3 regions of the Listeria sp. LM90SB2 genome follow, and region 1 is predicted to be linked to each of the others. Evidence: riboswitches for the same ligand, from Rfam matches in the RefSeq annotation. Region 1 holds a riboswitch; each other region holds the start of a gene.
What was found. A riboswitch is a leader RNA that binds a small molecule or an ion and turns the genes downstream of it on or off. The one in region 1 is predicted to bind S-adenosylmethionine.
Positions count from the first base shown of each region.

Region 2: another riboswitch for S-adenosylmethionine. It lies ahead of GL301_RS12210 (methionine ABC transporter ATP-binding protein); the one in region 1 lies ahead of metK (methionine adenosyltransferase).
Region 3: another riboswitch for S-adenosylmethionine. It lies ahead of GL301_RS04350 (5-methyltetrahydropteroyltriglutamate--homocysteine S-methyltransferase); the one in region 1 lies ahead of metK (methionine adenosyltransferase).

Region 1 is NZ_CP046449.1:1,710,223-1,720,874, forward strand. It holds gene GL301_RS08425 (tRNA modification radical SAM protein MnmL/YtqA) at 1-314, shown strand, start outside; gene GL301_RS08430 (tRNA 5-(aminomethyl)-2-thiouridylate-methyltransferase MnmM) at 311-889, shown strand; gene asnB (asparagine synthase (glutamine-hydrolyzing)) at 911-2,776, opposite strand; gene metK (methionine adenosyltransferase) at 2,913-4,112, opposite strand; SAM riboswitch class I at 4,219-4,327, opposite strand; gene GL301_RS08445 (hypothetical protein) at 4,534-4,836, shown strand; gene lapB (surface-anchored adhesin LapB) at 4,869-10,007, opposite strand; gene GL301_RS08455 (L-lactate dehydrogenase) at 10,102-10,652, opposite strand, start outside.
Region 2 is NZ_CP046449.1:2,461,729-2,472,380, forward strand. It holds gene GL301_RS12180 (cysteine desulfurase) at 1-659, opposite strand, end outside; gene sufD (Fe-S cluster assembly protein SufD) at 660-1,961, opposite strand; gene sufC (Fe-S cluster assembly ATPase SufC) at 1,980-2,765, opposite strand; gene GL301_RS12195 (Lmo2079 family surface lipoprotein) at 3,105-4,181, shown strand; gene GL301_RS12200 (MetQ/NlpA family ABC transporter substrate-binding protein) at 4,223-5,053, opposite strand; gene GL301_RS12205 (methionine ABC transporter permease) at 5,118-5,792, opposite strand; gene GL301_RS12210 (methionine ABC transporter ATP-binding protein) at 5,789-6,811, opposite strand; SAM riboswitch class I at 6,901-7,019, opposite strand; gene GL301_RS12215 (hypothetical protein) at 7,128-7,316, opposite strand; gene cesK (histidine kinase CesK) at 7,395-8,537, opposite strand; gene cesR (response regulator CesR) at 8,527-9,222, opposite strand; gene GL301_RS12230 (cation diffusion facilitator family transporter) at 9,297-10,172, opposite strand; gene GL301_RS12235 (thioredoxin family protein) at 10,364-10,648, opposite strand.
Region 3 is NZ_CP046449.1:893,922-904,573, reverse strand. It holds gene GL301_RS04370 (amidase family protein) at 1-170, shown strand, start outside; gene GL301_RS04365 (amino acid ABC transporter ATP-binding protein) at 218-946, opposite strand; gene GL301_RS04360 (amino acid ABC transporter substrate-binding protein/permease) at 939-2,381, opposite strand; gene uvrC (excinuclease ABC subunit UvrC) at 2,551-3,651, opposite strand; gene GL301_RS04350 (5-methyltetrahydropteroyltriglutamate--homocysteine S-methyltransferase) at 3,756-4,859, opposite strand; SAM riboswitch class I at 4,954-5,051, opposite strand; gene GL301_RS04345 (RidA family protein) at 5,116-5,493, opposite strand; gene GL301_RS04340 (DUF1294 domain-containing protein) at 5,572-5,829, shown strand; gene GL301_RS04335 (putative cellulose-binding protein LCP) at 5,967-10,652, opposite strand, start outside.

The DNA of each region.
Region 1 (10,652 bases):
GTGGCGTGGATGGTATCAAAATCCATTTGCTCCATTTATTAAAAGGAACGCCAATGGTAGAAGATTATAAAAAAGGTGACTTAGAATTTTTAACTCGGGATGGCTATGTAAACTTAGTCGCTGATCAACTAGAGATCTTACCGCCTGAGATGGTTATTCACCGGATTACTGGTGATGGTGGCGTAGATGATTTAATTGGCCCTGTTTGGAGTTTAAATAAGTTTGAAGTGTTGAATGCGATTGATGCAGAACTTGTTCGAAGAGATAGCTGGCAAGGGAAACACTATCAACCTGTGGAAGTGATTTCTGAATGAATTTAAGAGGCATTCTCCCCTTCGCTCATGATACGCTACGAAAAGTAGTTCGTCCTGGTGATTATGTGATTGACGCCACTTGTGGTAATGGACACGATACGCTTTTATTAGCGGAACTTGTTGGTATTAATGGGCATGTACTTGGATTTGATATTCAACAAATGGCTGTTGATGCGACGAAGGCTCGTTTAGAAAATGCGGGTGTTTCTTCGCAAGTGGAACTCGTTTGCGCTAGCCATGCACGTATCCCTGCGTACACATCCAGACCTGTTCGCGCCGCTATTTTTAATCTTGGATATTTACCAGGTGGCGACAAAGAAATTACAACAACCGCTGATTCGACGCTAGAAAGCATTGGTCATTTAATGCAGCTGCTCGAAGTTGGTGGCGTCGTTATTCTCGTTATATATCACGGCCACCCTGCTGGAAAAATCGAAAAAGATGCTGTTGTGACTTTTTGTGAAGCAATCCCACAACAAGATTTCCACGTTTTATCTTATCAATTTATTAATCAAAAAAATGATGCCCCATTCGTCATTATCATCGAAAAAAGAAAACCTAGACAGGCTAATTAATAGCTTTGTCTAGGTTTTCTTTTATTTTCCAAAATCGTATTTATCTGCTACGTATACATCATACCAAATCATGAAAATAACAACTGTCCAGATTTTACGACTGTAGTCGAATTTACCGGCACAGTGATCGTCTAGTAATCCTAGAACGTATTGTTTGTTAATTAAATGATCTGTTGGTGATTCTTTAATGATGTTTTTAACCCAAGCGTTCATTTCGTCTTTTAACCAGTGACGAATTGGTACTGGGAATCCTAGTTTACGGCGGTTAAGTACGTGTTCTGGTACAAATGTTGCTGCCGCTTTACGTAAGATATATTTTGTTGTTCCATTGGTTGTTTTCATTGTATCTGGAATATTTCTTGCCACATTGTACACTTCTTTATCAAGGAAAGGTACACGGACTTCCAGCGAATTAGCCATCGTCATGCGGTCAGCTTTGAGAAGAATATCTCCGCGAAGCCACGTATGAATATCAATGTACTGCATTCTTTCTACAGGATGATAATTCGTTGTTTCTGCATAAAATGGATCTGTAATGTTCGTATAGTCATGACCAGCTTGATATTTTGGAAGTAAAATTTGTTTTTCTTTTTCCGTGAACATTTTGGCGTTTCCGATATAGCGTTCTTCCATCGGAGTGGTTCCACGTTCTAAGAAACTTTTACCACGCATACCTTCTGGCATAATGCGCGCCACGCTATTTAGCATTGATTTAAATACGCTTGGCATTTTGTTAAACATCGCAAGGGAATTCGGTTCGTTATAAATGTTATAACCACCGAAAAGTTCATCTGCACCTTCACCGGACAATGCAACCGTTACTTGTTTGCGCGCTTCTCTTGATAAGAAGTAAAGCGGAATAGCAGCTGGATCAGCAAGTGGATCATCCATATGCCAAACAATTTTTGGTAATTCTTTCATATATTCTTCAGGTGAGATAACATAACTAATGTTTTCTACGCCAAGTTTGTCTGCTGTTTCTTTTGCGACATCGATTTCACTGAAACCATCGCGTTCAAAACCAACAGAGAATGTTTTGATTGCAGGATGATATTCTTTAGCAATCGCAGCAATAATCGATGAATCAATACCACCAGATAGGAATGAACCAACTGGTACATCAGAGCGCATATGCATTTTTACAGAATCGTACATTACGTCACGCACTTCTTTAATCCATGCGTCTTCTGATTTAGTTACTGGTGCAAAAGATGCTTTCCAATAAGTAGTAATTTCCATTGGTTGACCAATTTTCTTCGTGAACTGATGTCCTGGTTCTAAACGTTTTACATTTTTAGTTAAGGAATCTGGTTCTGGAACGAATTGGTAAGTCATATAGTTTTGTAATGAAACTTCATCCAATTCTTTTTCTTTTAAAGCATGTAGAATGGATTTCTTTTCAGAACCCATGAACAATTTGCCATCTTCTTCTGCATAGAAAAATGGTTTAATGCCAAATGGGTCGCGTGCGCCGTAAACAAGTTCTTCTTGTTTATCCCAAATAACGAAACCAAACATCCCACGAAGACGTTCTGCTGTTTTTTCTTTGTATTTCGCATATGTAGCGATAATTACTTCGGTATCACTTTCGGTTTCAAATGTCATTCCTTCAGCAACTAATTGCTCACGGAGTTCCACATAGTTATAAACTTCTCCATTAAAAATAATCCAGTAACGTTCATTTTCATACGTTAACGGTTGATGACCGTTTTCTACATCAATAATACTTAAACGGCGGAAACCAAACTGCACGTGATCATCTGTGAAGTATCCTTCATCATCTGGCCCACGGTGCGTAATCATACTGTTCATTTGTCTAAAGGTTTCTTTATCAGCGCCAGTAATTTCTGTAATGCGGTCATGTACGCATCCTACAAATCCACACATGGTAACATTTCTCCTCTATATAGATAATCATTTTATCTTTTTTTCACAACGTCTATCATATCATAACTAGACTTTCTTTGCACTGTTTAGGAAAGAAAAAAACCGAACATTCCTTACAAGAAATGTTCGGTTAAGCTTATTTTACGATTAATTTTTTTAAGGCTTCTGCTTTATCGGTTCTTTCCCAAGGTAAATCAAGATCGCTACGGCCAAAATGACCAAATGCAGCTGTTTGACGATAAATTGGGCGACGCAAATCAAGCATATGAATTATCCCAGCTGGGCGTAAATCAAATAGCTCATTAACGCCATCAATTAATTCTTGTTCTGAATAGTCACTTGTTCCATATGTGTCAATCGAAATGGAAACTGGACGAGCAACTCCGATAGCATACGCGACTTGTACTTCTACTTTTTTAGCAAGTCCTGCAGCAACGATATTTTTAGCTACATACCTTGCAGCATAAGCGCCCGATCGGTCAACTTTGGTCGGATCTTTACCGGAGAACGCTCCCCCGCCGTGACGCGCATAACCACCGTATGTATCCACGATAATTTTACGCCCAGTTAAGCCCGCATCGCCAAGAGGACCACCAATAACAAAGCGACCAGTTGGATTAATAAAGTATTTCGTATCTTCATCTAAGAAAGAGGCATCAATCACTTCTGGGAAAAGGTACGTGTGCAAGTCTTTTGCGATTTGCTCTTGCGTAATGTCCGGATGATGTTGCGTCGAAACAACAATTGTATCAATCCGAACTGGTTGATTAAATTCATCGTATTCCACCGTTACTTGTGTTTTCGCATCGGGACGCAAGTAGTCTAATTTATTTGTTTTACGTAATTCTGTTAACTTACGTGCTAAGCCATGTGCTAAAAAGATTGGCAGTGGCATTAATTCTTCTGTTTCATCTGTTGCAAAACCGAACATTAATCCTTGGTCTCCCGCTCCGATTGCTTCAATAGCCGCATCGATTTCCTTACCACTTCTTGATTCTAGTGCTTCGTCGACTCCTTGCGCAATATCTGGGGATTGTTCATCAATCGCTGTTAAAACGGCACACGTTTCTGCATCGAAACCATATTTTGCACGTGTATAGCCGATTTCTTTAATTGTATCACGCACGATTTTAGGAATATCCACATAAACAGAGGTGGTAATCTCACCTGCTACTAATACTAAACCCGTTGTCACAGTAGTCTCACAAGCGACACGTGCGTCCGGATCTTTTGAAATAATTGCATCTAAAATTGCATCAGATATTTGATCTGCAATTTTATCTGGATGTCCATCAGAAACCGATTCTGATGTAAATAGATGACGGTTCTTAGCCAATTTATTTTCCTCCTTCAATTCTCTCCAAATACGTCTCATATAAAAAGCCTCTCTCTATTTTGCACAAAACGCGCACGAATAGAGAAAGGCTATAATTATACCTTTGCTCTCATCGTTCAGAAGATAATACTCCTGCAACAGATTAGCACCTTTCACTTATATGTGTAGGTTGCTGGGCTTCAAAGGGTCAGTCCCTCTACCGCTCTGGATAAGAGATAAATTTTAATTCTAAGATAGAATACCATAAACTGGTGCCAGATGCAATAATAATTCGGTTTTGTGTTATGATAAAACAGTCATCTATCCGCTAAAATTAGCTGAAAATTAGCGTTCATTATTTTTTCACTTATCATTATTTGTAACCTGTGGTATGATAGATGGATAAAAAAGATGTTTTACTTAACTAAAGGAGATTGTAACTATGAGTTTAATTCCACTATCCTTGATTATTTTTCTTGGATTTTTAGCAGTTTTATGTTTATTTGATTTTGTTTTTCGTTTATATTGGTTTAAATATTTCCTAGCAACTATGGGACTAATTGCAAGTGGTGTGGTATTTTTCATTAGTTTTTACGGCGGCGGGATGTCCCAAACAGAAATAGCTATTGCCATATTCATCGGTTCATTCGGTGAATATGTTGTATCTCTTATTATTAGCCTCGTTCGTTTTATTTCCAGAAAGTCAAAAAAACCTAAACAAAAGAAAAAAGCTAAAACAGCCTAAAAAGCTAGCGACATGTTTGTCGCTAGCTTTTTTTATTTGCGTCTAATAAGAACAAGTGAAGTGGCTAAAAGGAACATACCTACGATAACTGGAATAGTTGATGTTGTATCACCTAATGCTGGGATGCTTTCATTTGTAGCGGTAGTATTTTGCTTGGTAGGATTTACCGTTATATTGGCGTTTCTATCATTTGTCCCATTGCTGCCGTTATTCGTATTATTTCCACCATCATCTGGTGTCGGTGGTGTCGGCGGCGTCACTTTCTCTTCTACTGTGAGGCTTACATCGATTGTCTTAGCTTTATTCCCGTCTGCATCTACTGCATTTAAGTGGATAGTATATGTTCCTTTTGTTTTCAACATATTTGGATCGAAATCTGTCGTGATTTTAGAACCATCGTCCGTTGTAGCATGAATGTCTTGTAAAAATTCCGTTACCGTTTTATCTGTTCCAACAGGATAACTAATTTTCTTATCTGCCGTAATGATTGGCGCGGTAGTATCCTTTACATGAATAGTAATTTCTACAGGTGTGGCTTGGTTCCCTGCGGCATCAACAGCATACAGATGAACTAGATAATCCCCTGATGTGTTAACAATTGCAGGGTTATAATCGGTGGTTATTTTGGAACCGTCATCTGTATTGGCGCCAATTCTTGCAAGTAGTTGTTGTTCGGTCATTGGTACACCACGCTCGTTTGTTATTTCTCGGCTGGTTGTTTTTATAACCGGAGCGATAGTATCTTGAACTAGCACATTAATTTTAAGTGGCAATGCTTTGTTTCCACTTTGATCCGTTGCTTGGAGTAAGACTTCATAATTTCCTGTTTTTGTTAAATCGATTTTCGAAAAATCAGAGCTGATTGCGCTGTTGTCACTTGTTGCGGCATTAATATCGGTGTAGAATGCTTGCTCTGTTTTTGTAATGCCTCTTTCGTAAGTGATTGATTGGTCAGCTGTGATGATGGGAGGAATGTTATCTTCTACTTTCATTGTCACTTTTACGGGCGTTGCTTTATTGCCACTTGCATCCTCTGCATTTAATGTGACTGTGTAGGTACCAACCGTATCAAGATCTTTACTATTAAAATCCGTTGTTATTGTAGAGCCATCATCTGTAGTTGCTTCAATATCTGCTAAAAAATCCGCTTCGTTTTTATTGATAGTTCTTTCATAGGTGATTGTATTTAATGCATTGATAATCGGTCCTTTTGTATCTACCACGGTGATAGTAACAGTTACTGGATCTGCTTCGTTGTTGCTATCATCTTTTGCATTTAATACGACTTTGTAAGTTCCTTCTTGCGTAAGGACAGTTGGGTCAAAATTGCTCGTGATGGTTGATCCATCATTCGTCGTTGCGTGGATATCTGTTAAAAATTGAGCAGCAGTTTTGGTTGTTCCTTTTGCGTAGGTTATCGTTGTATCTGCTGTGATAATTGGTTTTTCTGTATCAGCGACAATGACGGTAATAGTGACTGGATCTGCTTTATTGCCACTTTCGTCTTCTGCGTTTAGCGTCACAGTATAACTTCCCGCTGTATCCAGATTTACCGCTGTATCAAAATCACTTGTAACTGGTGTGCCGTCATCCGTTTTAATAGCTAAATCTAGGAAGAATCCTGTTTCTTGTTTCTTTTCGCCGCGTTCATACGTAATGCTTGTGGCACTAGATGATATTACAGGTTTTTGCGTATCTTGCACAATAACAGTTACCTTGACTGGCAAAGCATAGTTCCCATTTTCATCAATAGCGCTTAACGTCACTTGATAAGTCCCTACTTGCTTCAAACTATTTGGGTTGAAGTTAGAAGTTACTGCTGAGCCGTCATTCGTTGTTGCATTTACATCCGTTAAAAAGGCAGCTGCAGTTTTCGTGGTTCCTTTTTCGTAAGTGATAGTTGTATCTGCTGTAATAACTGGTGGTGTTGTATCACGTACGGTAACTGTTACGGTGATTGGGTCAGATTTATTGCCACCTGCATCTGTCGAGTTAAGTGTGACATCGTAATCCCCCGGTCTATTTAAATCTACTACCGTTGCAAAATTAGAGGTGATTGCCGAGCCATCGTTTGTAGCAGCATGCACATCTGTTAAGAAATCAGTAGCAGATTTGGTTATGCCTTTTTCGTAAATAATCGCTTCATCTGCTGTAATTACTGGAGCAATGACATCTTTAACTGTGACATTTACTGTTCTTGGTATTGCTTGGTTTCCGCTAATATCGTTTGCCTTTAATGTGACTGCGTAGACTCCTGGTGTATCAAATTTCACTTGATCCGCAAAATCACTTGTAATCGTTGCTGGTTCATCTGTTGTTGCATGAATATCAGCCAGAAATTGTGCTTCTGTTCGTGTATTTCCCTGGTTATAACTAATCGCTTCGTCTGCACTTATAATCGGTGCTACCGTATCTTCTACTGTTACAATGACATAAATGGGATCAGATTGGTTGCCCGCTGCATCGGTAGCTTCCACTAAAACCGTATAATCGCCTGGCGAATCCATTCTCACCATCGTATCAAAATTGGTTTTAATCACCGCTCCGGCTTCCGTTTTTACATTTACATCGTTTAAAAATTGCTCTTCTGTTTTCTTGGTGTTTATTTCATACGTGATCTTGTCGTCAGCTGTCACAACTGGCGCTTGTCTGTCTACTGTGAACGCTTTTTCTGAGGCTTCTGATGTATGACCAATTCTGTCAGCCGCTGATACTGACAAGGTATAATTGCCATCATTCAATGTAGAGAGATCAATTGGAACTGGCGTTTGAACTCGAATGGTAGCACCACTCTCTTCCACACCTTGTTGGATAATAAGTCCATTCGCGTCTTTAATTGCCCAGTTGATTTTATACACGCCTGCGCCATTAATATCATCTTCCGCAACGACAAGAGCGGTTGTTGGATTGTACGGTTTCATGTTTACAGAAATAACTTTCGGACTTCCAACATCAACTACAGCGACACTTACTTTCACATCTTTCGCTGTATATCCACTCGCCGGGTCAAGTGATGCAGTCACATAATAAACACCTGGCGCATTCCAATCAACCGGGTTTTCAGGGTCTTCTGTTAGTTTAACGTATTTAGGATCGATGGACACGTTATCCATGGTTTCTGCATAAATATGAAAATGCCCTTCACTTCGAACATCTGTTAAGGATGTATACTTCCCAGCTGCTAGAGCCACACTCGTCACATCGATTACTGCAGTTTCATCAGCTGTCGAAGTCATAAGTGTAATTTCCTTACTAATTACAGCTGTTTTCGTTCCTTCTGTTCGCTTAATTGAAGCATCTACAGTTATTTTCTCATCATCTACTGCGGTAACTACATAAGTCACATTGTTAGCACTATCTAAACCATTAAATGCATGAATAGCATTTGCAGGAACTACTTCACCAACTTTAAAAGCTCCATGGCTATCTGCGTAGCTTTTCTCTAGTTTTGGGGTCTCAAGTGGGTGAAGCAATTGGATATTTCGTGTACCAGTGGTTTTATTTCCACTACCTGGCAAATATTCAATTTGATAAAGTTGCTGTTGTACGCCTACAGTATATAAATCAAACGTATTTTTAGTGATAGATTTTGTTATATCTGATGAATCAATTCCAGAGTATGCTTTCACCCCTTCCAGTTCATCAAAATCTGCACGACGTTCCCCTTGATAAAATGCTAAAATTGGATTACCTGTATCAAGCACTGGAGCTGGTTGCAAATTAAATTCTGCAAAAATCATCGCTCCATTCGGGTTCACATCATAGGTGTTCGGGTACTCTACATTTTGGATATATCCATCATTATTTAATCCGTCATAGCTAAAGAAACCATCTACTTTATTGCCGACGCCATTAATAATAGTGGTCAATGAATTATGTTGATTCGTTCTTAAAATCTGGCTATCCGTTACGTTCAAATCATTTCCAAGCGCTAAATAATATCCGTTATTTTTATTCAATGGCTCACTGCCGAAAATGCTTTCTTCTGCGTGTGTACTACCCCCTAAAAGCAGACCTTTTCCTTCACTGTAAATCACACTGTTTAGCGTTGTAGAGGAGTTCATCGCCATTTTTTTCGTCTCAACTACTTGTTCTGACGCGATATTAACAAGCGCGATATACCATGTGGTGGGGGTTGACATGACCACAAACACATTCCCATCGCCACGATCTTCCATAAATATATAAGGAGAAGAATTTGCTAAAATTTCAGGAACAGAATCAAATAAAGTAATTTCTTTATAATTATTTTCTGATTCACGAATAGACATTTTAAGTTGGTTCGCACCATTTACATCTGCGTTATAAGCCATTAGACCTTTATTATCGATTTTAAGAACATCGGTCCTTTGATATTTGGCCCAGAAAGTGTTATCTAATGGGTTAAATTCATTTTTAGTAATCGATAATGAAGCTGGTTCTAAAGTATACCGAATAAACTGTTTCCCTTGAGCAGCATACCTAGCTGAAGCTGACATGATTAATGTGTTACCTTCCATTTGAATATCCATAAAATAGGCATAGGTTAGATCTGATCTTGATGGAACACCGTAACTAACGTATGATTTATGGGCTATTTGAAAGTTACCATTTGCATCAATTGATTTTACAATTAATGTACTACCACCACCAGAATCACCGTAATAATTGACTACTTCCCCGCCAACATAAAAGGCAGATTTACTCGAGTTGGTTGTAATCGATTTATACGAACTAAACCATTTGTCAGCTGCATATTGTGAATTGTAATTACCGTCCTCATAGTTAACAACACGTGCCCACTCCACTTTTTTTGTGGTTCGATCGACACGCATTATAATCCCTTGATCACGGTTTGGAATTTTATTTAATTGCCCATTTTCATTTAAAATGGGGGTTCCTTGTATGTACTGACCTTGCACTGTTCCAATCAAAATAATATCACCATCTGAGGTTAATTCAAAATCCTCATCAATCGATAATTTCCCGTTACTTTGATCACTAATTGACATGTCTACCTCAAAATTAGGCAAAACTTTCCCTTCTGCAGATTGAAAGCGATTATCCGAAATTTCCGGTGAAATATCATCTGGAGAAATATCTCCCACCGATTTTGCTTCTGCTTTCATTCCAGTAAGACAAATTAATGCTAGCAAAAAAATCATCATACCTGTAAAAAATTTACTTTTCATTCATCCCCATCTCCCTTTTATAAACCCCCATTTGTTTTCCCCATTTCAAAAGCTATTGCCATTTTATTCCCCTATTTTCTCCATGGCAAACTAATTATTCAATTAACTGAAAAGCTGTTTTAATAACTTCAGCTGATGCATTAAAATTAGCCACTTCATCTGTAGTTAGTTTCGGTTCTAAAATATCTATCACGCCATTTGCACCAATGATTGCTGGTTGTCCGATGTACGTATTTGTTTTTTCGGAAAATACAGCTAATGGAAAAACTTGTTTAGCATCTGTTAAAATCGCATCGACAATCCCCGCTGCAGCTGTGGCTATTCCAAAACTCGTCCAGCCTTTACCCATCAAAATATTCCAACCACCACCACGAACTGCATCTTTTAATGCTGGTAAATCAAGTGGTGTTGTTGTTTTATAATCCGTGATGCTTACCCCGCCAATTTTCACCGTAGACCAAGCAACGAATTGTGATTCACCATGCTCGCCAAGAACGTATCCTTCCACACTCTTTGGATTAATATGTAATGCTTCTCCTACTACTCGTCTCATTCTTGCTGTATCAAGTGATGTTCCCGTCCCAAATACTCGTGAATGATCAAACCCAGATAATTTCTGAATAAGCATCGTAATCACATCACATG
Region 2 (10,652 bases), 750 kb from region 1:
GCATAAAAGTCAGCATCTAAATCAACTACATCAACTTCCATGTGAGGCACCGCTTGCGCACCGTCAACGAGAATGACTGCTCCAAATTGATGAGCAATTGCTGCGATTTCTTTCATTGGCGTGATAGTCCCGAGTACATTAGAAACATGAGCTAATGCAACGATTTTCGTTTTTTCACCAATCGTTTTTTTCGCTTGTTCCACAGAAATCGTGCCATCTTCTTCTAGTTCGATATATTTCAAAACCGCGCCCTTGCGTTTAGCTAGTTGTTGCCACGGAATCAAATTGGAATGATGCTCTAGATAAGAAATAACTATCTCATCGCCCGCTTCAATATTTGCTTCCGCGTAACTATCTACAACTAAATTAATCGCTGAAGTAGTACCTCTTGTGAAAATAATTTCTGCTACTTCACGCGCATGAATAAACTTGGCTACTTTACCTCGAGCTGCTTCATAAGCATCCGTCGCTCTTGCTGCAAGTGTATGCACACCGCGGTGAACGTTCGCATTATCAAACTCATAGTAATGTGTTAAAGCTTCAATAACTTGTTTCGGCTTTTGTGAAGTGGCAGCATTATCTAAATAAGCTAGCGGTTTTTCATTTATTTCTTGAGCTAAAATTGGAAAATCCGCCCGAATTTTTTGGATATCAATCATTTAGCGCACTTTCCCTTCGATTACTTCACGAAGCATCGTTTTCACACTTTCGATTGGTAACTGACGAACAACAGGGTCTAAGAAGCCATGAATAACTAATCTTTCTGCTTCTTTTTGAGAAATCCCGCGACTCATCAAATAGAATAATTGTAGTGGATCAACGCGTCCAACAGAAGCCGCATGCCCTGCTACTACGTCATTTTCATCAATTAATAAAATTGGGTTCGCATCACCGCGTGCTTCAGGACTAAGCATCAGTACACGTGATTCTTGTTGTGCATCTGACTTAGAAGCGCCATGTTTAATGTGACCAATTCCGTTAAAAATAGTTGTCGCTCTTTCTTTCATAACACCATGGGATAAAATCGTACCATTAGAAGCTTTACCGTAATGCGTCACGCGCGTTGTCACGTTTTGCGTTTGCTTACCGCGTCCAACAGTCACCGTTTTCACATCAGCAGAAGAGCCGTCTCCCATTAGGTTTGTTACGTTCTCGTTGATAGTATCGCCATCATTCATCAGGCCAAGCGCCCATTCAATTTGGCTATCTGTTCCAATGTGTCCACGACGGTTCACATATGTCGTAACATCACTTGCAAGATTGTCTACACCGCCAAAAGTAATGCGCGCATTTTTCTCAGCGATTACTTCTTCCACAATGCTAACAATCCCTTTAGGTGCGTTATCTACCGTTACGTAGTTTTCCACATAAGTGACTGAGCTATTATCATCCGCCACAAGCAACACATGGTTAACAAGTGGAGATTCCGCTTTATCTTGTACGAAAACAGCTTGAATTGGTGCTTTCACTTCGACATTTTTAGGAACATAAAGGAAAATCCCACCGTTCACAAGCGCCGCATGAAAAGCAGTCAGTTTGTGTTCATTCACTTGAACTGCATCTTTCATGAAATATTTCTTCACAAGTTCAGGATGGTTTTTCACAGCCGAAATAATATCTGTGAAAATAACGCCTTGGTCAACTAGTTCTTGTTGCAACTGAAGTCTCGCAGGTCTTTCATCCATTTGAACGTAAAAATTGGCTTCTTTATTATCTAAATCAACTAAATTCGCTACTTTTTCCGGTAGAGTTTCATTCGTTACGCCTTCTTTAAAAGGTATAAACGTCTCAAACTTTGTGAAATTCCAGCGAGTAATTTTTGTTTTATCCACAAAAGGCAAGTCCAGTTCCCCGTAGGCTTTAAAAGCATTGCGACGGATATCTAAAAACCAATCCGGTTCATTCGCATTACTTGAAAAAGCGTGGATAAAATCATCTTTAATCGTCATATTTTCTGCCATGATTTTAACCTCACTTCCTTATTGTTGGTCTACTGCTTCTTCTTCCTCAAGTTCGATACCAAGCTCTTGTTTAATCCAGTCATAACCTTCTGCTTCTAAACGTTTCGCAAGTTCAGGTCCGCCTTCTTTTACTACTTTACCTTGCATCATTACGTGAACAAAATCTGGCGTGATGTAGTTCAGTAAACGTTGGTAATGGGTAATGATTAAGCAACCGAATCCTTCGCCGCGCATTTCATTTACACCTTTAGAGACAACTTTAAGCGCATCGATATCAAGACCAGAGTCAATTTCATCTAAAATCGCTAATTTTGGCTCGATCATTAATAATTGCAAGATTTCATTACGTTTTTTCTCTCCGCCTGAAAATCCTTCATTTAAATAACGTTCCGCCATTTCTTCGTCCATATCTAAAATATCCATTTTGGCATCTAGTTTGCGGATGAATTGCATTACTGGAATTTCGTCGCCTTCTTCGCGGCGGCTATTGATTGCTGCACGAATGAATTCAGCGTTTGTAACACCACTAATCTCACTTGGATATTGCATCGCTAAGAAAAGACCAGCACGAGCGCGTTCGTCTACTTCCATTTCGAGTACATCTTCCCCGTCAAGCGTGATTGTTCCTTGTGTTACTTCATATTTTGGATGCCCCATAATAGCTGAGGACAACGTAGATTTACCTGTTCCGTTCGGTCCCATGATAGCGTGGATTTCGCCAGTTGAAATTTCCAGGTTAACACCCTTCAAAATTTCTTTTCCTTCTATTTCAACATGTAAATCTTGAATCTTTAAAGTTGCCATAAAAAAGTCCTCCCTAGTGTAAAATTTGCATAATCCTAGTTTAGTATAATTCTAATCTGATTACAACTATAAAAACCAGTATTCTTCGCATTCTCCCCTTCATTCTACTATTAATAAAGGTTTTTTACCAGTTTTCTAGCATTATCACTGTTTCTATTTTATTTGAGAATCCGTCCCTAAAAAAATACAACGTGTCATACCAATAAATGAAAGGGATTTTTCATCCTAAAAAAGGGATTGTATATCTTATTTATATATGGTATTGTTGTAACGTAACAAAATTGCAACATAATAACTTTTTTGTAATAAACGATTACTTATTGAAGGAGAATTTAAAATATGAAGAAAGCAATAATGGCTGCGACCATCTTTGTATTGCTTTTAGCCACGTTATCCGGGTGTAGCTCCCCTAAATCTGACTTCACTGCCGCCTTGCAAAAAACAGCTGAAAACCGACAATATACAACAAATGTGACATTCCAAGTAAATAACCTCTCAGAAAGTTACATAAAAAAACTTGGTCCTGAAATCGACTTAAATCAACTTAAAAAATCGAACATCCAATATAAAATTTCTGTTGATAGTGATTCCGCATCTTCCTACAGCGCATCTTCTATTCACTGGAAAGGAAAAAAACCACTTGATTTAACAATACATGCACTTCAAAACAGCGATGACGGAAAAGCTTATATTCCTGTATCTGATTTCTACGACGCTTCTGATAGCATCTCCAGTTTATTACCGGATTCAGCAGCTAGAATTTTCAACCAGGTACTAGATCAAAACAAAGACTTGGAGTCGAAGTATTTAAACCTATTCGAAACAATTCAAAATTTTTCCAATCAAACAATTGATACAGAAACTGTAGACCGCCAAGCAAAAGTATTGAAAAAAATGGAAGAAACTGCCGGCATTGCGATTTATAGTTATCTAAACGACCTAGATGACCAACACTTCACTTCAAAAGATAATGGTGACATCGTCCTAAAATTATCTAAAAACGAGATTAGCGATTTAGTTAATTCCGTTATCACCAAACTTGATGATAACGGAAGTGTTGTAGCACTTATTGGAGAAATTGACGGTAGCACTCAAAAAGCAGCAAAGAAAAAATGGAACAATGCTCAAAAAAGTATCCAATCATCCTTAAAAGCTCTAACAGAAAACAAAGCACAAACATTAGATTTCAAATTAACATTAACTCCTGACAGCAAAAAAGGATTTAGTAAAGCGATTATCACTACTAATTTTGAAGATACCAAAACAAAAGACTTAATGGACTTCACAACAACGATTGATATGCTAGACTACGAAAAAGTTCCTCCAATGCCAGAAGGAAAAGAAATTGTATCCAAAAAAGAATTGGATAAAGCCATTTCCGATGGACTGAAATTATATTTAAGTAGCGCTCAATAAAAAAATCCTTTTACCGAAACGGTAAAAGGATTTTTTCTATTTTATTTATCCACTGGAACAACAGCGCCGTCCCATTCTTTCGTAATGTAATCTTGAATTTCTTTTGAATGAAGTACTTTTACTAGCTCTTTAATGTTTTTATCATCTTTTTTCTTTTCTGTTGTTACAACGATATTCGCATAAGGAGAGTCTTTACTTTCGATTGCAATAGCGTCTTTAGAAGGGTTTAAGCCTTGATCTACAACAAAGTTAGAGTTAATCGCTACAACGTCGCCTTCTTCGTTATTGTAGGCAGTCATCAAGTAAGCTGGATCAAAATCGTATTTGAATTTCAAGTTTTTCGGATTGTCTTTAATATCATCAAAAGTTGCATCCTGTGGTTTCACGCCATCTTTCAGCGTTAATAGTCCGTTATCCACAAAAATACCAATAACACGCGGCCAATCAGATTTTGAGTTAGAAAGTAAAACTTGCGCGCCGTCTTTTAGATCTTTAATGTCTTTAACTTTTTTAGAGTAGATACCCATTGGTTCGATGTGAATCGCGCCAACATCAGCAAATTTGTAGCCTTTTTCTTTTTCTTCTAGTTCAAGATATGGTTTATGTTGGAAGTAGTTAGCATCTAAATCGCCTTCTTCTAGCGCTTTGTTAGGCATAACGTAATCTGTATATTTAACAATTTTCAAGTCAATCCCTTTATCTTTTAAAATTGGTTTTGCTTGTTCTAAGATTTGGGCATGTGGTGTATTGGACGCACCCACTACCAATTGGTTATCGTCTTTACTAGATGAAGCTTTATCTGAGGAGCCACCGCAAGCTGTAAGTACTAAAACTAAACTTAATGTGAAAATGAAACCAAGAACCTTTTTCATGAAATTCTCTCCTTTTTTGCGGGGATTCCGCGTTTTTTTATATAAATTTCTTCATATACATTGGTTAGCGTTTGTCGGTTCGTTTTGTTAAGAAGTCGCCGATAAACTGGAAAATAAAGACGATAATTAAGATAATAATTGTCGCAAGTACTGTTACATCAGGTTGTCCACGTTGGAACCCTTCAAGATAGGCAGTATTCCCAAGACCGCCAGCGCCAATGACACCAGCCATCGCGGTAAAACCAACGAGCGAAATTGCTGTCACTGTGATACCGGAAATAATCGCTGGAAGTGCTTCTGGGATAAGTACTTTACCAATAATGGTAAACATATTCGCTCCCATAGATTTGGCTGCTTCGATAACTCCTTTGTCCACTTCACGAAAGGCAATTTCTACCATCCGACCATAAAACGGAGCAGCAGAGATAATCAAAGCTGGAAGTGCCGCTTTCGGCCCAATTACAGTTCCGACAAGCGATTTTGTCATCGGTAATAGTAATACAATTAAAATAATAAAAGGAATCGAGCGGAACACATTGACTAAAATGGCTGTAATCCAGTAAAGAATGCGCGCTCCGGCATGTTTTTTATTGTTAGTTAAAAATAGTAATAATCCTAACACAATCCCGAGTAAAAAAACCGCAAATAATGAAACAAGCGTCATGTATAATGTTTCTTGTGTTGCGACCCACATCATTTGAAAATCAACATTTGGAAATAATTCTTGTAATTTCGTCATCGTTCTAACACTTCCGTTTCTACTTTAAGTTGACGTAGCTGTGTTAGACTCGCATTTATCGCATCTTCTGTACCTAAAACTTGTACATAAAGCGTTCCGTATGCGCCATTTTGCGTTTGCGTTAAGTTCCCGTGGAGAACATTTAGCATAACATCATTTTCTTTTGCTACTTGAGAAATGACTGGTTGAGTTGCATTTTCGCTCATAAAGAGTAATTTAACAATTTTTCCTTCTGCATAATTATCGAGTAATAGATGGATTAATTCTTCTGTTTCGTCTGAATCGGTTACTTGGCGGACGAAGCGCTGTGTTACTTTTTCTTGTGGATGACGGAAAACATCTAAAACATCACCGAGTTCAACAACTTTTCCGTTTTCCATTACTGCGACGCGATTACATATTTTCCGGATAACGTGCATTTCATGGGTGATAACGATGATAGTTAAATGGAGGCGTTTGTTAATATCTAGGAGGAGTTCTAAAACTTCATCGGTAGTTTGTGGATCTAGTGCGGAAGTTGCTTCATCACAAAGCAATACTTTTGGGTTGTTCGCCAGTGCTCTTGCGATACCGACACGCTGCTTTTGACCGCCGCTTAGCTCAGATGGATAGGCATTTTCTTTTCCTTCCAAGCCAACAAGGCGGATGAGTTCATTTACTCGAAAACGTCTTTTTTCACCTCGTACACCTGCAATTTCTAGTGGAAACGCGATATTTTCTGCCACTGTACGTGACCATAATAAATTAAAATGTTGAAAAATCATTCCAATTTGCTGACGAGCTTTTCTAAGCTTACTACCGCGAATCTGGCTAATAAGTAAATTGTCTACTTCCACCGTCCCGGCACTCGGTAGTTCCAGTCCGTTAAACATCCGGATTAGCGTACTTTTACCAGCTCCAGAATATCCAACTACTCCAAAAATCTCGCCTTGTTCAATTTCTAAATCGACATGGTCGACTGCGAGAACTTTATTGTTTCTGGACGTGTATTCTTTTACAACGTTTTGTAACGTAATCATCTCTATCACCTTTTCTACATTCTGATATACAAAAAAACCTTTCTGCTGATGAGCAGAAAGGCAGCATTTTTTCAAATGGACTAACTTCCTTCTCATCTTTCAGAACAATTAGTTGTTCTGCATGACTTAGCACCTTAAACACATAATGAATTATTGTTTAGGTTGCTGGGTTTCACAGGGCATTTCCCTCCACCACTCTGGATAAGATTTCTACATATTATTAAATCACTTCATTTGTGACTATAGTGACGTTTCTTGTTTTTTCATATTACCTTGTCTAGTAGACTTTGTCAATAACTTTCTCACTTATGTTAATTTATTTGTAAGTTATTTCACTAATAATACTATTATCTGTCTGTTCATTCTGACTAGCCATTTGAGAGGCTATTTTAATTTGGGCCCTATTTTGATATTTGAGTTCGCTATTATTAATTTGAACTATGTACATAAATACCGCAATAACCGTAATACAAGCAACAACAATTAAAACAATATGTTTTTTCATTTTCCTCTCCTCCGTGATTTATATTCTACAGAAAGAACATAAATCACGCGGAAAGAAACTTTTAAGAATTGTTAAAGATTAAATTAGTGGCAGTTTAACGATAAAACTGGTTTGGCGTTTTTTACTTTCTGCAGTAACAATTCCGCCATGTTTTTCAACAATAGATTTAGCAATCGCAAGGCCTAATCCGGTTCCAGTCGTCGTCCGATTTTTATCTACTTTGTAAAAGCGCTCGAACAAGTAAGGTAAATCGACATTAGGAATTTCTTCACCATAATTCGTTACGCGCACAACAGCCATATTATCTTCTTTCTTAGCACTAACATCAATTTGTTTGTTGCCTTCTCCGTATCTAAGGGCATTCGAAAATAAATTCTCAAATAAGCGCATGATTTGGTTGCCATCACCGCCAATAATTAGTTTGTTAGCATCAAAATGTTCGACAATCTGCATATTTCGTTCTGCAGCTCGCCCGTCGTACTCCGCCACTAATTGCCGTAGCAACTCAATAATGTCTAACTCATCTTTCTTTAGTTGGTAATCCACGCTATCGAGCCTTGTATAAGAAAACAAATCATCAATAAGTTTGTGCAAGTGACGCGCTTTCCCGTACACAAGCTCGGTGTAATAACGCAGCTCAATTTCATCGCGATAACGGTCTTCATGTATATAACTTAAATAGCCTAAAATGGATGTAAGTGGTGTTCGCAAATCATGCGAAACATTCGTAATCAAATCATTTCTGGCTTGCTGGGCCTGTTCTTCCTGCTGCATTAATTTTTTCTGCCGTTCCCGCATATTTTCGATGTTACGTTCCAGTTCTTGAATTTCCGGCACAAAACTTTCTGTGTCAACTGGCTTCCCGTCGTTAAGCGCAAAATTAATCGTACGCAGTTGTTTTTTCAAAATTCTTTGACGCATCAAACGATAGAAAAAAGCAAAGAATAGACAAGCTATTAAAAAGATAATCAGAAATTTTAGCGACATCATCCAAAAAGATTGCATGATTCGCGTATATTTATTCGTTCCAAATAATTGAACAATAGCTTGTGACACTTCCCGTAAAAACAAAGAATCATCCCGAATGGAAATGCTCCATAAATAAATAGTTTGGATGGTAATCAACGCCAAAATCCAAGAAACAGCTGCAAAAAAAGTCGCCTGCCAAACATTCATCACATGGCTAATTTTCGTAAACAACAGTTCCAGTTTAGATTTCAATTTTGTACCCTACTCCCCAAATAGTCTTAATCACATTTTCTCCACCCATAGCCTCGCGTAACTTATCACGCAAATTACTAATATGGACCATTACTGTCTTACTCGCTCCAAGGGCCTTTTCTTGCCAAATCTTCTCAAAAATATATTCTGAACTAAAAACGCGCCCTGGCTCACTCGCTAGTAAAAATAGAATATCAAACTCAGAAGTCGTCAAATGAAGTTCTTTGCCACTAACAGTTACAACGTGAAGGCCACGGTCAACTACTATCGGCCCAATGATGACTTTATCTTGACTAACAGGCTCTGCTTGACTCATTTGCTGCATTCTTCTTAGAATAGCTTTCACGCGTACAGAAAGCTCTAATGGATTGAATGGCTTGACCATATAATCGTCCGCACCTGTTAAAAGACCCATGATTTTGTCGTTGTCTTCAGCCTTGGCACTAAGCATTAGGATGGGAGTCAAAATCCCATTATCTCTCATTAATCGGCATACTTCTAAGCCGTTCATTTCAGGCATCATAATATCTAGTATCACTAAAGTTGGCTGTTTTTCTTGAACTAAACGCCATACTTCCGCACCATCATAAGCTTGATAAATCGTATATCCTTCATTTTGTAAATATAATTTTACTAAATCAACAATTTCTTTGTCATCATCAGCAATTAAAATAGAAGTTGTCATACTCATTGTCCTTTCCAGTCTTATTTCTACCTATTGTAACACTTTAGCAACAAATCGAATAGAAAGAGCTCGGATTAAATTCTGGTAAGAACCCGTTCTTCTTCCGGCTCTAAGTGGATAAGGACTTCCGCTTTAGCATAAAAATTCATAATCTCTGCCTCAATTTCGTCACATAGCGAATGAGCACTTTCAATCGTCATCGATGAAGATACAACTAAATGAAAATCAATATACTCTTCTGCTCCTGCCCGTCTCGAGCGAAAATCATGAAATTCAATAAATCTTGCTTTATGAGCCAAAATAATTTGCTTGATAGCCTCTTCTTCGTCCGCAGACAAGCGTTTGTCCATTAATGGAGGGAAAGACTCTTTTAACAATTTATAAGCCTCATACATGATATAAAACGCCGTTAAAATCGCGATGACAGGATCTAACCAAAGCCAGCCGGTTATGTATACAAGGAACAAACTAAGCGCAATCCCAAGCGATGTGAACACGTCTGTATATAAATGTAATGCATTGGATTTCATCGCTACTGAATTAGCTTCATCAGCCGCTTTTTTGATGATACGAGACACGATAATATTCACGATAGCGCCAAAAAGCATTACCATAATACCAAGCGCTGGAAAACGAATTTCGTGAGGATTTACAAGTTTATTAACTGATTCCACAATAATCCAAATCCCCGCTACAAAAATAAGTAAAGTTTCAATGGTTCCCGCAATATTCTCTGCTTTTCCATGTCCATATGGATGGTCTTCATCGGCCGGTTGATTAGAAATCCGAATCGAGAAGAAAGTGATGATTGACGCAAATAAGTCCATGGACGAGTGAATCCCTTCCGAAATCACTGCCACAGAACCTGTAAAAAAGCCGACAATCAATTTAAGTACAACAATAACAAAATTACTACACACAGATAAAATAGTAAGATTAGAATGGTTCATAAAAAAGCCTCCGATATTTTATGTTTCACTAAAAATTTCTCTTTATAAAACACTAATTTAACAACTCGAATTATCTTACCACAAGCAGCCAAATTGTGTCTATAGCAACGTTTTTAGTTAAATACAGTTCTATATCGGGAGCGAAACTTTTTTGCTCCAGGGCAAAATTTAACACAGAAAAAATCCCTGTATTACTCACTATACAGGAATTCAAAAATGGCCGTTGCATCATGTAATTGGTAGCTTAAATCGGCCGGTTGACCGTTCCTAAATTTAACTAGCGCCGGGACTGATGTAATTTCAAGATTTTGCGCAATATCAGGCACATAATTTAAATCTACTTTCACAACTTCTGTATGAACCTCGTCCGCTTCTAAAACCACATCCACAAGGCGGCTTGCTATTTGGCAGCTACCACACATCGGAGTAAAAAAGAAAACAACGAAGTCCTCCCCGTTTTTTTGCGCCGTCCGCAAACTT
Region 3 (10,652 bases), 820 kb from region 1:
CCATTGCAGGAAACCCAGAACTGACTATCCCAGCTGGCTATGATGAAGAAACAAATCAACCGATTAGCTTAACTTTTATTACAGCTAGAAATAGTGATACAACCTTATTAAATATGGGGTATTCCTATGAACAACAATCGAAAAACAGAAAAAGTCCTAATTTAAAGTAAAAAAAGCAAGATGCTTTTGGAAATTCCAAAGTCATCTTGCTTTTTGTTTATAATACTTTATCTAAGAAACTAATCGTTCTTTCGTTGGTTGGGTTATCAAAAATATCAGCCGGCTTGCCTTCTTCAACAATATAGCCACCATCCATAAAGATAACTCGGTCGCCAACTTCACGAGCAAAACCCATTTCGTGTGTAACAATCATCATCGTCATGCCGCCTTTAGCTAATTCTTTCATAACGCCTAAAACTTCCCCTACCATTTCTGGATCAAGCGCTGACGTTGGCTCATCGAACAACATAATATCAGGATCCATTGCAAGTGCTCTCGCAATCGCCACCCGTTGTTTTTGTCCACCAGACAGTTGATTAGGAAATTCTTCTGCTTTTTCTCGTAAGCCAACTTGTTCTAATAAACGTAAAGCATTACTTTTCGCGGCTTCTTTATCCATTTTTTTCAATTCAACAGGTGCTAATGTGATATTTTCTAAAACAGACAAATGCGGGAAAAGATTAAAATGTTGGAAAACCATGCCGATATTTTCGCGAACTTTATTGATGTCCACTTTTTTATCCGTAATATTAAAATCATCGACCACTACTTCGCCAGCAGTAATTTCTTCCAAGTTATTCATACAACGAAGAAATGTACTTTTACCAGATCCAGAAGGTCCGATGACACAAACTACTTCGCCTTCTTTTACTTCTATATCAATGCCTTTTAAGACTTCATTTGCGCCAAAACTCTTTTTCAGTCCAGTTACTTTAAGTTTAGTCATTTCGTAATCTCCTTTCTAAACGATCGGATATTTTCGTTAAAATGGTAATAACGATAAGGTACATAATTCCGATGATTAGCCATGTCCAAGTACTTTCGAATGTACGCGCCATAATGATTTTACCCGATTGTGTTAGTTCGACGAGTCCAATGGCCGACATAATTGATGTATCTTTAAGCGTGATAACAAATTGGTTAATAAAGGATGGAATCATCATTCGAATTGCTTGCGGTAGAACAACTTTCATCATAGCTTTTTTATGTGGTAAACCAAGACTTCTTGCTGCTTCCATTTGTCCTTTGTCGACTGATTGAATACCACCGCGAACGATTTCGACCATGTAGGCACCGGCGTTCAAGCTTAGCGCGATAACCCCGGCTAAGAATACAGGCATCCTGAAATCAAGTGCTGCTGGAATACCAAAGTAGAAGAAGAATGCTTGTACAATTAATGGTGTTCCACGGAAGATATCGACATAAACAGTCGCAATCCCGCGCAAGATTTTGCTATTGCTCACTTTCATAAATCCGAATGTAATCCCAATAATGAAGGCGATTATTAGCGAAACTACGGCTAATCTAATCGTCAACCACAAACCGGATAATAGTGCTGGCCAAGAAGATTTAATAATTCCCATAAAGCCTTTTTCAGTTGTATTTTCTTTAATCGCATTTTTACCTAAATAGTTTTTTAAAATTTTTTCATATTCGCCGCTTGCTTTAATATTAACTAATCCAGCATTGAATTTCTCTAAAAGTTCTTGGTTTTTGCCTTTGTTGACAGCAAAACCATAGGAGTTTCCTTTTTCTTTCTCAGTAACAATTTTTAAGCCGTTACCTGTTTGAACACCGTAAGCTAGTACGGGATAATCATCAAAACATGCTACAGAATTTCTTGTTTTAACATCGTCATACATTTGAGCTGAGTCGTCAAACACAACAATATCAAAGTCGTATTTATCTTTGATTTTTTCTGCGAAGGCGTAACCTTCTGTACCTGTTTTAACAGCTACTTTTTTTCCTTTTAAGTCGTCGTAAGTTTTGATTTCGTCGTTATCTTTCAAAATCCCCATAACGACACCAGAATCAAAGTATGGATCGGAGAAATCAAACTTTTGCTTACGTTCGTCTGTAATACTCATCCCAGCGATAACACCGTCTACTTGGTTAGCTTCTAGTGCTTGTACCGCTGCATTGAATCCCATTGCTTTAATTTCATATTTAAAATTTTGATCTTTTGCAATTGCTTTTAGGATGTCCATATCAATTCCGACATGTTCTCCATCTTTCTCAAATTCAAAAGGTGCAAAGGTTGTGTCTGTTCCAATCAAGTAAGTTTCTTCCGCAGCTTTTGCATTTAACCCGTTTCCTGTGAAAATAAATGCGGCAACACAAGCGATTGCCATCATTAGTATGAAGCGTGAAAATTTCTTCATATTGTGTCCTCCCTCTATATGTGTTTAACTTTAATTAAATGTTTTATGTAGCATAAATTTTTTCCGTACTCGTAAGATTTTACCATAAGGGTAGGTTATTGACCATAGTTATTTAAGATAAGATTTTCAACACAACAAAGAGAAGAAGCTAACCCTTATGAATTAGCTTCTACTGATTGGTTATTTGCTTTTCAAAATCATATTCTTTCATTTTTGCGTATGCAATATAAGCACTTTTCGCATTTTCGATAGCCAGGTCTACTTGTTTCTTTTTACCGCCTTTTTGTGGAAATAAACAAGCTTTTCTAAGCTGCTCATTCAGTAAGCTCTTATCTATTTTTTCAGCGATTAACAACTCTTTTGGTCGAATGTTGTTAGGATCTTCATAAAATTGATTGAGAAATTTGGCTAAATCTTCTTGAAGGGATTTTTCAATTTGGAAAACGTGCCATTTACTTCCATTAATTGCGCCATTTCGAACGAAGAAAACGAAGACACTTAAATGGTTATCTTGTTCATAGCAACCAATGATATCCCGATTTTTTAGGCCAGGAAAAATAATATGTTGCTTTTCGATTGTCTCATTAATAGCGTGTATTTTATCTCGAAGTTCTGCCGCCCTTTCGAATTCAAGATTTTCGGTTGCAGTTAACATGTCCCCCAGTAGTTTATCCTTCACATTTTTCACGTCGCCTTCAAGAAAACGACTAATTTTATGGATCTGTTTTTTATAAACTGCCGGATCAATTTCGGCTTGGCATGGACCTAAGCATAATCCAAGATGGTAGTACAAACATGGTCGTCCTGGCTTACCGTCACATCGACAAAGTGGAAACAATTTTTCAATTAGGTCCACCGTTTGTCTTGCGGAAAAACGACCTGGATAAGGACCAAAATAATGCGCGCCGTCTCGCTTTACTTCAAACACAACTTCGATATGCGGATTTTTTTCGTTCGTAATTTTGATATATGGGTAGCTCGTTCCTTCTTTTAGCTGGATATTAAAAGGTGGCTGGTATTTTTGAATTAAGATCATTTCGAGTAGTAAAGCTTCTTTTTCGGAGGTTGTAATAATTAATTCTAAATCTCGAATTTGCCTAACAAGTCTTGCAGTTTTCCCAATTTGTTTGCTATGAAAATAAGACTTTACACGGTTTTTCAAACATTTAGATTTACCAATATAAAGAATTTCATTATTTTCATCTCTATAAATATAACAACCTGGTGATTCAGGTAATAAGGTCAATTTCTTTTGTAATTTATCGTCCAAAGGGCTCCCCCTCCTTCTAGAACATCTATTCTATCCCTAGTCATCCTTTTTGTAAAGACACAAAAAGAACTAGCACAAACTCTTCGGCTAGTTCTCCTCATTTATTATTCGCCCCAGATATCTTTCGCAAGCCGGACAACATATCGCAATTTATCCCACTGCTCTTCTTCCGTCAAAATATTGCCTTCTTCTGTCGAGGCGAAACCGCATTGCGGGCTTAAGCGCAACTGGCTTAGAGGCACAATTCCACTCGCTTCTTCAATCCGTGCTTTAATGGTTGCCTCGTCCTCTAATTCACCTGTTTTGGATGTAATTAAGCCTAGAACGATTTTCAAGTCTGGACGGGTGACATTTTTTAGTGGCGCAAAATCTCCAGAACGTTCATTATCATACTCCAAAAAGAAACCATCGATATTTAGTTTGCCAAATAACGTTTCTGCAACGGGGCCATAGCCGCCCTCTGCAATCCAAGTGGAGCGGAAATTCCCACGACAAATGTGCATCGTAATGACCATATCAGCTGGTTTATATTTGATAGCATCATTGATAAGATTTTTATATGTTTCTTGTAAAGTATCTGGGTCAAAACCTCTCTGGCGAACGACTTCACGCTGTTCATCAGAGCATAAATAACTCCACGACGTATCATCTAATTGCAAGTACCGACAACCGGCATCATAAAATGCTTGAATCGCTTTTTGATACGCAACAGCTAAATCTTTGGCAAACTTCTCCGCATCATCTAAATAAGGCTGATACTCTATATCCCCACGATAATGAAGCATCGCTGGGCTTGGAATAGTTTGTTTCGCGACATGCTTGTCACCCACAGCCTCTTTAAGAAAAATAAAATCTTCTATAAATGGATGTGTCGTAAAGTCAATTGGTCCGGTAATTTTTACCGAATGTGATTTTGTTTGGACTTTGCTGAATTGAATACCTCCAGCCGCATCGTACCCTTCTACCCCGTCCAAATTTTCCAAGAAGTCAAAATGCCACCACGCACGACGAAATTCGCCATCTGTGATTGATTTTAAGCCCACTTCTTTCTGTTTTTCAACGATATATTTAATTTCTGTATTTTCGATTTTGCGCAACTCTGAGACTGTTATTTCACCACTTTGGAATTTCTCTCGTGCGTCCTTAATTCCCTTTGTTCTTAATATACTTCCCACATGATCTGCATAAAATGGTGCTAGTTGATTCATTTTCTTCGCCTCAATTCTCATTATTTTTATGTATAAAAAAACTTTCCCTTAAAAGACAGCTTTTAAGGGAAAGAGTAATTTACCTGATTCGCGTGCCTTATCTGTCAGTGTTACCTGCTGGATTTGGCACCGTGAAACTTCCGGTTGCCAAGGCTTCACGGGGCCAGAACCCTCCACCTTTCTTGATAAGTTGCTATGTAATTGGTTCTTATTATATCGTTTATTTCTTGTGGTTGTCAAATTTATTTCTGAATATTTATGCTTCTGCGATAACTTCGATTTCAATTGCAGCATCAAGCGGTAATTTTGCTACTTGGAAAGCACTTCTCGCGGGAAAATCACTAGAAAAGAATGTCGCATACACTTCATTCACGGCCTTAAATTCATTTAAATCTTTGAAGAAAACAGTTGCTTTAATAATTTTGTCCAGTCCAGAACCAGCTTCTGCTAATACTGCTGCTATATTTTTAAAAGCTTGCTCGGCTTGTTTTGTCGTGCCATCTGCTAATTCGCCGGTTTCCGGGTTAATACCGAGTTGACCTGATGTAAAAATAAGTCCATTCACTTTTACAGCTTGCGAGTATGGTCCAAGTGCTTTTGGGGCTGACGATGTTTGAATAATTTCTTTTGCCATTTTATCCCTGCTTTCTTTTATGGTATGCTTTTATTCTAATCAATAAAGTTTGTTTTAGCAATGAAGGGGGATTTCTAAATGATTTTAACGATATATTTAATCGCGATAACGCTTGTTTCTTTTCTATTATTCGCTGTTGATAAACGGAAAGCAATTAAACACGCTTACCGGATACCTGAATCTGTACTGCTTTTCACCGCTTTTCTTGGTGGGGCGTTTGGTAGCTGGATGTCGATGCAACTATTTCACCATAAAACCCAAAAACCAAAGTTCCGGATTTTAGTGCCGCTTGCGATGGTTTGGACTGTTGGAATGGTGATTTGGTGGTTGTACTGAATTAACAAATCAGTAGCATTACCTCAAAAAAACATCAATTAACTTCTATATTTCTCGATAAAAAAATACCGACCAGAAAAATCTGGTCGGTATTTAGTTTACCTTCTTATTGTCTTTCCTTTATCTGTTGGTTCCTCTTACTGATAGTTTTTCTTTCTTCCTCTCATTACCACCCATAGAAGCATGCTCATACTTAGCAAGCAAATGCCTGTCCAGATTACCCAATTATTTGTTTGGTCTCCTGTTTTTGGTAATGGTTTTGCTGCTTCATATGTTGCAGTATGTTGCTTGTTATCAACTACTTTCAATGGTGTTTTTTCTGTTGATGGTTTTTTAGGATCTGTTGGTTTTGATGGGTCAACTGGTTTTATAGGTTTTACAAATTCTGCTTCTACTTGAATATTAGCTGTAACAGAAAGTTCTTTCTTACCTGCATCCGCTGTTCCTTCATTCGGATCATACGTATAAATCACTTTGTACGTACCAGCTTTATTTACATCTACTGTACCATCTACTTTAATTTTGGAGAAAGGAATTGCTACACCATCTCGGTTTGTCGCACCTATAAAATTAGCTTCTGCTTCCCATTTTCCTCCGTATGGAATGACGCTATCTTTTACAGTGATTTGTGCTTGATTTTTGATTACAGTAATTCGTGCTACTTTTTTCAATCCATCATAGATATAGCTTATTTCATACGTGCCTGCTGTTTTAGAATCAACTTGTCCGGTTACAGTTACATCTTTGAAAGGAATTTGGTCACCTTTTTTATCTGTAGCATTATCAAAGTTGTCTTCTGCTTTCCATTTATCTCCTGTATACATTGTGGAGTCATGGACTTCTAGACTTGTTTTTCTTGGATGAACAGTCAGATTAATTGTCTTCGAAACACCGCCATAACTATAAGTCACTTGGTAAACACCAACTGTTTCTAAATCAACTGCTGGATTTTCCGAAACATTGATTTCATTCCAATTTACTGTGTTTCCGTCTTTATCTTGGGCACTGTCAAAATTATCTTTGGCATTCCAGTTGTCCCCTATATAAATTTCAGAATCATGCGCGTTCACCGCTGTTAAGATGTCTTTTACTTGGATATTAATTGTTTTTGAGACACCGTCATATGTGTACGTGACTGGATATGTTCCAGCTTTGTCTGTATCAACGGTTCCTTTAACTTCGACATCAGCAAAAGCGACAGAATTGCCATCTTTATCCAGCGCACTGTCAAAGTTATCTTCTGCACTCCACGTATCTCCGATGTAAATCGCGGAATCATGTGCGTTGACTGCTGTTAATTTAGCTTTCACTGTTAAAGTGATTTTTTTCGATACTTTTCCATATTTGTAAGTGACTTCGTAAGCACCTGCTTTTGTTGTATCAACGGTTGGTTTTTCTGTGACTGTAACGTCTTCTAGGTCAACCGCATTCCCATCTTTATCAAAAGCGCTGTCGAAATTATCTTTTGCATTCCATGATTCTCCTGCATAGATTGTAGAATCATGTGCACTGATACCTTCTTTATTTTCTACAACAGTAACTGTAATAGTTTGAGAAACGCCATCGTAGCTATAAGTGATAGTATTTGTACCAGTTTCATTTGTATTAACGCTTCCTGTCACTGTTACATCAGCAAAGGCAACAGAATTACCATCTTTATCAAGCGCACTATCAAAGTTATCTCTCGCATTCCATGTGTCACCTGTATAAATTGTGGAATCATGTGCGTTCACTGCTGTTTTTATAGCTTTGACAGTAACATTAATTTTTTTAGAGACGCCATTGTAAGTGTAGGTCACTGGATAAACACCGGCTACTGCTGTATTCACACTTCCTGTAACTGTCACATCGCTAAACGCTATATCAGTGGCACCTTCTTTATTTGTCGCACTATCAAAGTTGTCTTTTGCTTCCCATGCATCTCCTATATAAATAGTAGAATCATGTGCGTTCACCGCTGTTAAATCTTTCGCTACCGTTACTTGAATAGTTACTGAGACAGTTTTGCTATCTTTAGTTATCGAGTAAGTTAATGGATACACACTACCTTGGTTGGAACCATTTTTTATTGCATCTAGTTGTGTTTGACTCACTTGTACTGAATCTAAACGATCTTCTGCGCTTGAATTAACACCATCTTTTACTTCTTCAAAAGCGGCTGTTTTCGCGAGAGTTAGTGCCTGAGCTTTCGTTAATTCAGTGGCTTCTTTATACTCCATCGAAAAGTCAGTCGCACCCATAGTGTAACCGTCTTGTTGCGCAACCTGTCCCTCGGTTCCAGTAACATATACTGGAGCTGTGGAGCTTTGTTCTGTACCAAAAATATCTTGAATTGTAATCGTTAAATCCGTTACGTCAATCGTTTTATTGTTTGTGGAAACACCTACGACAGCAGCTGATCCATCAGCTAACGTTTGTACTGTCGCTACATTGGTATCTGCAACAGTCCATTTGTAGCCATTTGTTGCTGCTTTAATATTCTTAAAGAAGCTTGGTTCAATGGTATCTTCGGCAGCTTGTCCAGTGGTTGAAGCTACTTTTGGTAAAGTGATTTCTAAGCTGCGACCCATTTGAACTTGTTTTTCATTTAAGTTAACTTTTAAATCTTGCGTAGGATTATAAGCATAGTATCCCGCATTGATATATTGTGCGTTTGGTTGTGTTGGATCAATTTCTTTATTCCAACCTTTTTCTGCACCGCTGTATGGTACATCACTGTCTAATGTGACATCTTTTCCTACATTTTTCAACGTAAATTGATAACCTGCTTTTTCTGGGAATTTCACAGCATAATTACCATAGCCTACACCAGAATTGTAATCAAAGCTGTATTTCCCATCACTATTAGTTTTAGTAGTTACATTTTCTCCCGCTTTCTTAGCAGGTTCATAATTAGAGGTTGCATCATTCCACTTATAAAGCTCCACTGTTTCATTAGCTAATGGTTCATCACCTTTTGCTTTTTCATAAATCCCGTTAACATCTTTGTCATTAAATAATGTTCCCGAAACTTCGCCAATGACAAGTTCAGCCCCTACTTTTGTTCCTGATAATGAACCAGAGAAAGTATTGGTTATTACTCGGTAGAAAGGATTGTAAACATCACGTTCACCAATCTTATTCCCTTCCGTCGCAGAATCAAAAGTTTCGTCTACTTTAAGTGGAACTTTGAAAGTTTGTGCTTCTCCAGCATTAATTTGCGTTTTTACTTTAATTCGAACCATATTTACTTTTTCATAATCTGACACTGTCTCTGTATAAATACTAGTTGAGTCATAATTATTTTCATTGGCTTGCGTTGCATAGCTCACTTCAAATTGATTTTTCTGTTCGTCATTAATTGCAAGTGCGCTATTTAACTTCATGTCCCACTTAAATGCTTCACTTTGGAATTTTTCTCCGAAGTTTTGACCAGTTTTTGGGATTGGAATATAAAGTTCAAAAGTGGTTGCTTCCCCATTAGATGCGTTAGTGATTTGAACTGTGTATTCAGCATCTGTTCCTGGTGTGAAGTAAGAAACTGTACTATCATCGCCTTCAGTATAAGCTGCTTTTTCTCCTTCTCCAGCTATGCTCAAGAAAGTTTCCACTGCAACGGTGTCTTGTTTTGGAACACTTAAAGTACTACTGTTAACAGAAAGTAATTTTTCATTGTCTTTGCCATTTTTATTAACATCTAGACCTACATCTGAAAAGTTATTATTGGCAATTGCGGAAGCAACATTGGGGCCGCCCCATGCAAGGACTTCTTGTGCATCCATATTGATACTCTTAGCTAATGTTACATCAAATGTTGTGTCGTAACTGATATTTAGAAATTTACTCTTAGCCGGGTATCCCGTAAATGCCCCTACGGAAACATCCGTTGTCTTTAATACATAAACCTTATCTCCATTATTTGCCGTTTCCTGCTGAATGGAGAAATTAACATCTTTCCCATCTTGGTCTGTCAGTTTAATAGAAGAAGGCAGAACTTTTGTACCTTCTAAAGCACGTAAATATACTTCTGGGTTATTGAGTACAGTTCTAGTCCCATAAGGATAGTCTGATAAAAGTAATGTTGCTTTTGTTTTAATGGTTTCTCCTGGACTAGCTGTTTTTACTACATTACCAGCTTTATCGTAGAAAGCAGCCGTACCATTTGCTGCGGTACTTTCTGTATTTAAAACACTATAAGTTGATGTCGCAGAAGATTTTGTTTCAGCCTCATCATCAGCATCCCAAATGGAACCTTTATATTGAACTGATGTAATTCCTGGCTTAACTTTTCCGTACGAAACAGTTGAGTTCCAACGATAGGTAGCCGAAGCTTCTGTATTCTGATATCCAGGTGAAAAGTCTCCCACATTCGCTTTCACTTCTGTGAAATACTCACCTTCTTGAAGCTCCACTGCGTTTGCATCTAAGCGATACATTTGGTTATTATTTTTAGTGAGCGCTCCTTCATACGTTCGGAATGTGTCGTTTAAATTTGTTTTATATTGAACATCAGTTATTTTATTTTCTGAAATGGTGCTATCAAAAGGGATATTGACCATGTAGGCTTCCCAGTTAGGATCAAATTCAATGTGATACATTTGATTTTTCTTCACACCAGATGTTCTTTTATTATCGATTTGGATACTACCAGCCCAAGTTTCGTTATCCGGGTTGATTGTTCCATTTGCTGAAAATAAATTCATTTTATTATTGGAAGTATCAACTACTTTACAAGTATCTAGAGGAGCTAAAGTAGTTAAATCATTAGTATTGTTAGTTAATGCATCGGTTTCGAATACTTCTCCATCATACGTTGTGATAACCGCATGTGGCGCTTTTGCAGT